2 regions of the Streptomyces sp. JK94 genome follow, and region 2 is predicted to be linked to the other one. Evidence: predicted binding sites of a transcription regulator. Region 2 holds the regulator's gene; the other holds the start of a gene.

Region 1 (3,402 bases), on a different contig from region 2:
GATGACGATCTTCTCGTCCTCGGTGTAGCCGTCGAGGCGGACCAGCTCCATGCGGTCGAGCAGCGCCTCCGGGATGGCCTCCAGGACGTTGGCCGTCGCGAGGAAGACCACGTCGGACAGGTCCAGCTCGACCTCCAGGTAGTGGTCCCGGAAGGTGTGGTTCTGCGCCGGGTCGAGGACCTCGAGCAGGGCGGCGGCCGGGTCGCCCCGGAAGTCCGAGCCCACCTTGTCGATCTCGTCGAGGAGCACGACCGGGTTCATCGACCCGGCCTCCTTGACGGCGCGCACGATCCGGCCGGGCAGCGCGCCGACGTACGTACGCCGGTGACCGCGGATCTCGGCCTCGTCGCGGACGCCGCCGAGGGCGACCCGGACGAACTTCCGGCCCATCGCGTGCGCCACGGACTCGCCGAGGCTCGTCTTGCCGACGCCGGGCGGGCCCACCAGGGCCAGGACGGCACCGCCGCGCCGCCCGCCGACGACCCCGAGGCCCCGGTCGACGCGCCGCTTGCGCACCGCCAGGTACTCGGTGATCCGCTCCTTGACGTCCTCCAGCCCCGCGTGCTCGGCGTCCAGGACGGCCCGGGCGCCCTGGATGTCGTAGGCGTCCTCGGTCCGCTCGTTCCACGGCATCTCCAGGACCGTGTCGAGCCAGGTACGGATCCAGGAGCCCTCCGGCGACTGGTCGGAGGACCGCTCCAGCTTGTCGACCTCCTTGAGCGCGGCCTCCCGGACCTTCCCGGGCAGGTTGGCGGCCTCGACGCGGGCGCGGTAGTCGTCGGACTCCTCGGCCGGGTCACCGCCGTCGCCGTTGAGTTCCCGCAGTTCCTTGCGCACGGCCTCCAGCTGGCGGCGCAGCAGGAACTCCCGCTGCTGCCTGTCGACGCCCTCCTGGACGTCCTTGGCGATGGTCTCGGCGACGTCCTGCTCGGCGAGGTGGTCGCGCAGCTGCTGGGTGGCGAGCTTCAGGCGGGCGACCGGGTCGGTGGTCTCCAGCAGCCCGACCTTCTGCTCGGTGGTGAGGAAGGGCGAGTAACCGGAGTTGTCGGCGAGCGCGGAGACGTCGTCGATGGCCTGGACGCGGTCCACGACCTGCCAGGCACCGCGCTTGCGCAGCCAGGCGGTGGCGAGGGCCTTGTACTCCTTCGCCAGCTCGGCGACCTGGCCCGGCAGCGGCTCGGGCACGGTCTCGTCGATGCGCGTGCCCTCCACCCACAGCGCGGCGCCGGGCCCGGTGGTGCCGGCGCCGATGCGAACCCGGCCCCGGCCGCGGACCAGGGCGCCCGGGTCGCCGTCGGCGAGACGGCCGACCTGCTCGACCGTGCCGAGGACGCCCGTCCTCGCGTAGGTGCCGTCGACGCGCGGGACGAGGAGGACCCGGGGCTTGCCGGGCTCGGACCGCGCGGCGGCCTGGGCGGCCTCCACCGCGGCCCGTACCTCGGCGTCGCTCAGGTCCAGGGGGACGACCATGCCGGGCAGGACCACTTCGTCGTCGAGCGGCAGCACGGGCAGGGTGAGCGGTGTGGTGGCGGCGGACTCAGCAGCCATGATCTCCCCTTCGGCAGTCAAGTTGAGTTACATCGACTCAATGAAAGGGAGTCCCCGATTGTTCCCCGGGGCATGTTCGCTGTGAGCGATCAAGACACCCCCCTGTGGCCCCTTCCGTGGCAGCGCGCCCGCACCGCCCGGCATTCCCCTGCCAGGATGGGCCGATGCCCTTCACTTCCCACGACTCCCCCGACTCCCCCGAAGTGCTGGACCGTCGCGAGGGCCCGTACGGCGAGGTGGTCCTGCGCCGGCACGGGGCGCTGCTGCAGATCATCGCGAACGGCTGCTTCCTGATGGACACCTCCGACGGACGCTCGGAGCGGCGCCTGGTCGACGCGGCGGCCGACGCGCTCGCCGCCTCCGGCGGGCGGACCGCGCCGCACCTGCTCCTCGGCGGCCTCGGCGTCGGCTTCTCGCTCGCACACGCGGCCGGCGACCCCCGCTGGGGCCGCATCACGGTCGTCGAGCGGGAACGCGCCGTCATCGACTGGCACCGGGACGGACCGCTGGCCGAGGTGTCCGCCGGTGCGCTGGCCGACCCGCGCACGGACGTCGTCGAAGCGGATCTGGTCGCCTACGTCAATGAGACTTCCGCCACGTACGACGCCCTCTGCCTCGACATCGACAACGGCCCCGACTGGACGGTCACGGAGGGCAACGGCGGACTGTACTCACGGGACGGACTGGCGGGGTGTGCACGGGTGGTGAAGCCCGGCGGAGTGCTCGCCGTATGGTCCGCGCAGCCCTCTCCGGAATTCGAAGAAACCTTGCGTAATGCCGGGTTCCAGCAGGTGCGTACCGAAGAGATCCCCGTTGCCCGGGGCGTTCCGGACGTCGTCCACCTCGGCATCGGGCCTGGATAGCAAAGGCGCCGTGACTCCCCGTACGCTGCTGCTCTGACGCGGTCATTCAAGCGTCAATCGCAGTCATGCGCAGACGAGGAATCACCCCACTGATTCCGGTAAGCACACCTCAGGGGCGGGCGATGGAGCAGACACAGACCTCCCACAACGGCACGGCGGCCACCCAGGGCGCACAGCGCCGGGTGCTGGTGGTCGAGGACGACCAGACGATCGTGGACGCCATCGCGACCCGCCTGCGCGCCGAAGGGTTCCTCGTGCAAACGGCGGGTGACGGCCCGGCCGCCGTCGACACGGCCGAGGCGTGGCAGCCCGACCTGCTCATCCTCGACATCATGCTGCCCGGCTTCGACGGCCTGGAGGTCTGCCGTCGTGTGCAGGCCCAGCGTCCGGTGCCGGTGCTGATGCTCACCGCGCGCGACGACGAGACGGACATGCTCGTCGGGCTCGGCGTCGGCGCCGACGACTACATGACCAAGCCCTTCTCGATGCGCGAGCTGGCCGCGCGCGTGCACGTGCTGCTGCGCCGGGTGGAGCGGGCCGTCGTGGCCGCCTCCACGCCGCGCAGCGGCATCCTGCGCCTCGGCGAACTGGAGATCGACCACGCGCAGCGCCGGGTGCGGGTGCGCAGCGAGGACGTCCACCTCACCCCCACCGAGTTCGACCTGCTGGTCTGCCTCGCCAACACCCCGCGCGCGGTGCTCTCCCGCGAGCAGCTGCTGGCCGAGGTGTGGGACTGGGCGGACGCCTCCGGCACCCGCACCGTCGACAGCCACATCAAGGCGCTGCGCCGCAAGATCGGCGCCGAGCGCATCCGCACGGTGCACGGCGTGGGCTACGCGCTGGAGACGCCGGCGCCATGAGCCGTGGACGGGAGGCCGCGCGGAGGAGCTCCGGCCCCCGGAACACGGGGGAACCCTGGGGCGGCGTACGCCCGTTCTCGATCAAGACCAAGCTGGGCGCGCTGGTCGTCACCTCGGTGCTGATCACCACG
Region 2 (3,402 bases):
CTCGGTGACCCCAAGAAGCGCAAGGAGTACGACGAGGCCCGCGCCCTCTTCGGCAACGGCGGTTTCCGTCCGGGGCCGGGCGCGGGCGGCGGCACCTTCAACTTCGACCTGGGCGACCTCTTCGGAGGCGGGGCCCAGGGCGGGGCCCAGGGTGCCGGCGGCTTCGGCGGGGGGATCGGGGACGTCTTCGGGGGCCTGTTCAACCGCACCGGCGCCGGCGGTCCCGGCACCGGCACGCGGACCCAGCCGCGCCGCGGCCAGGACGTCGAGTCCGAGGTCACCCTGAGCTTCACCGAGGCCATCGAGGGGGCGACGGTCCCGCTGCGGATGTCCTCGCAGGCACCCTGCAAGGCCTGTTCGGGCACCGGCGACAAGAACGGCACGCCGCGCGTGTGCCCGACCTGCGTCGGCACCGGACAGGTCGCCCGCGGCTCGGGCGGCGGCTTCTCGCTGACCGACCCGTGCCCCGACTGCAAGGGCCGCGGCCTGATCGCGGAGGACCCCTGCGACGTCTGCAAGGGCTCCGGGCGGGCCAAGTCCTCCCGGACCATGCAGGTCCGCATCCCGGCCGGGGTGTCGGACGGGCAGCGCATCCGGCTGCGCGGCAAGGGCACACCGGGCGAGCGGGGCGGGCCGGCGGGCGACCTGTACGTGGTCGTGCACGTCAAGGACCACTCCGTCTTCGGCCGCAGGGGCGACAACCTCACCGTCACCGTCCCGGTGACGTACGCCGAGGCCGCCCTCGGCGGGGAGGTCCGGGTCCCGACCCTCGGCGGTCCGCCCGTCACCCTGAAGGTGCCGGCGGGCACGCCCAACGGCCGCACCATGCGCGCCCGGGGCAAGGGCGCGGTCCGCAAGGACGGCACCCGGGGCGACCTCCTGGTCACCGTCGAGGTGAGTGTTCCGAAGGACCTGTCGGGGAAGGCTCGTGACGCGCTCGAGGCGTATCGCGAGGCGACCGCGGACGAGGATCCGCGGGCGGAGCTGTTCCAGGCCGCGAAGGGAGCTTGACGGGAATGGACGGTCGTCGACGCAACCCGTATGAACTGACCGAGGACACCCCGGTCTACGTCATCTCGGTGGCGGCCCAGCTTTCCGGTCTGCACCCGCAGACCCTGCGCCAGTACGACCGCCTCGGCCTGGTCTCCCCCGACCGCACGGCCGGGCGCGGCCGGCGCTACTCGGCCCGCGACATCGAACTGCTCCGCCAGGTGCAGCAGTTGTCGCAGGACGAAGGCATCAACCTGGCCGGGATCAAGCGCATCATCGAACTGGAGAACCAGGTCGCCGCGCTCCAGGCCCGCATGGCCGAGCTGCAGGACGCCCTGGAGGGCGCGGCGTCGGCGATGCGCCAGCGCGAGGCGGCGGTGCACGCCTCCTACCGCCGCGACCTGGTCCCGTACCAGGAGGTCCAGCAGACCAGTGCCCTGGTGGTGTGGCGTCCGAAGCGGCAGCAGCAGTCGGACTGAGCCCGCTCGGTGGAGGGGCCCGGGAGTTCGCGCGCGGACTCCCGGGCCCCTTCGCGTGTGCCGCCGTACGGGCCGGGGGCCGACCGCCCGCCGCCGGTGCGGGGGCGGCGCCGTGCACACGTCCGCGTGCGGTCCGTGCCCGGCCCGCGCCCGGCTCGTGTCCACTCCGTGTACACGCCGACGGCAGATCTCCGCACTTCGTCCGCGGCATGTCCGCGAGTTCGCGGAGCGTACTGTTCCCATGTCGTTAAGTGGTTCCCCTTGACGCCGGTGGTGGCGAAAGCGTTGGCTTTTCAGTCATACGGGCCGTACTGCTGTGCCCACGTACCGAATCGCACCTGAAGTGAGCCCTCACATGCGCCGTCGTATCGCCATATCCGTGGCCGCCCCCGCCATGTCCCTCGTGCTCGCCGGCTGCGGCGTGCTCGGCGCGTCGGAGAGCGGCGACGGGGCGAGCCCCACCAAGGGCAACGACGTCACCGTGGGACTGCTGCTCCCGGAGACGGCGAACACGCGCTACGAGCAGTTCGACTACCCCTACTTCAAGGCGAAGGTCGCCGAGCTCACGCGCGACCAGGGCCACGTCAAGTACGCGAACGCCGAGGCGAGCGCGTCGAAGCAGGCCGACCAGATGCAGCAGATGATCGACGACCAGGTCGACGTGATCGTCCTGGACGCGGTCGACGCGAAGGCCGCCGGGGAGAGCGTGCGGAAGGCCAAGGACGCGGGCATCCCGGTCATCGCCTACGACCGGCTGGCCGAGGGTCCGATCGACGGGTACATCTCCTTCGACAACGAACTGGTCGGCGAGGTCCAGGGCCGCTCCCTCGTGGAGGCGCTCGGCGACAACGCGGGCGGCTCCGACACGATCGTCATGATGAACGGCTCGCCCACCGACCCGAACGCCAAGCAGTTCAAGGCCGGAGCGCTGGCCGAGCTGAACGGCAAGGTGACGATCGCCGAGTCCTACGACACCAAGGACTGGAAGCCGGAGGAGGCCGAGGCGAACATGGCCGAGGCGATCGGCAAGCTCGGCAAGGACAACATCGCGGGCGTCTACGCCGCCAACGACGGCATGGCGGGCGGGGTCATCAAGGCCCTGGAGGACGCGGGCCTCGAGGACCTGCCGCCCATCACCGGCCAGGACGCGGAACTCGCGGGAGTGCAGCGGATCGTCACCGGCGACCAGTACATGAGCGTGTACAAGTCCTACCCGCTGGAGGCGGAGAGCGCCGCCGAGATGGCCCTCGCACGGGTCCAGGGCCGGGACATCCAGTTCGACGCGCTCGCCCGCGACAAGGTCGACAGCCCCACCCACAAGGGCATCCCCGCCCAGCTGGTGCCCGTCGTCGCCCTCACGCGGGACAACATCGAGAGCACCGTCGTCGCGGACGGCTTCTTCGAGATCTCCGACATCTGCACGGCCGCGTACGAGGCCGCCTGCGCGGAGATGGGGCTGAAGTAGGGCCGGTACGGTCCCGACGCACGGCCCGGGCATCCCGGGAGAACCGGCGCTTTCCGGCCGTCGTGCCGTGTCGAGCCGTGTTGCGGACCCGGTCCGGGCCGCGCATAGTTGCGCTGCGGAAGGAGCCGAAACCGGGGGTGGGACGGGCGATGGCCGGGCACGGGGCGGAAGAGCATCCACACGGTGCCGACCGGCTGTGCGCGGCCGGGGACCGCGTGTACTCCCGGGCCGTACGACGCGGCCGGGTGCCCCGCCGGGACGCCGAGCCGGTCCCCTGCCTCCTCGAACTGGCCCTGCTGCACCCCGACCCCGACGACATGGACTGGCTGGTGCCCACCTCCCCGCAGGAGGTCATGACCCGGCTGCTGCGCGGTGTCCACGACGAGGTCAACGCGAGCCAGCAGCGGGTGGGCTCGGCGGTGGAGGCCTTCGAGTGGTACGCGGGGCTGGGCCGCCAGCTGCAGTCCC

Evidence for each region. The regulator HspR, encoded in region 2, represses chaperone genes until heat shock. The targets are predictions, from matches to a motif close to TTGAGNNNNNNNNNCTCAA.
Region 1: lon (endopeptidase La) is a predicted target of HspR. The motif match lies at 1,571-1,589, and genes of this name have one in related genera.

The regions. Positions count from the first base shown of each region.
Region 1 covers NZ_JBSICH010000004.1:123,371-126,772, forward strand. Annotated here, with positions in the region: gene lon (endopeptidase La) at 1-1,548, opposite strand, end outside; gene ACVV2G_RS04360 (spermine/spermidine synthase domain-containing protein) at 1,713-2,411, shown strand; gene ACVV2G_RS04365 (response regulator transcription factor) at 2,534-3,271, shown strand; gene ACVV2G_RS04370 (sensor histidine kinase) at 3,268-3,402, shown strand, end outside.
Region 2 covers NZ_JBSICH010000007.1:404,605-408,006, forward strand. Annotated here, with positions in the region: gene dnaJ (molecular chaperone DnaJ) at 1-1,011, shown strand, start outside; gene ACVV2G_RS08490 (heat shock protein transcriptional repressor HspR) at 1,017-1,469, shown strand; gene ACVV2G_RS08495 (substrate-binding domain-containing protein) at 1,825-2,934, shown strand; gene ACVV2G_RS08500 (helix-turn-helix transcriptional regulator) at 3,084-3,402, shown strand, end outside.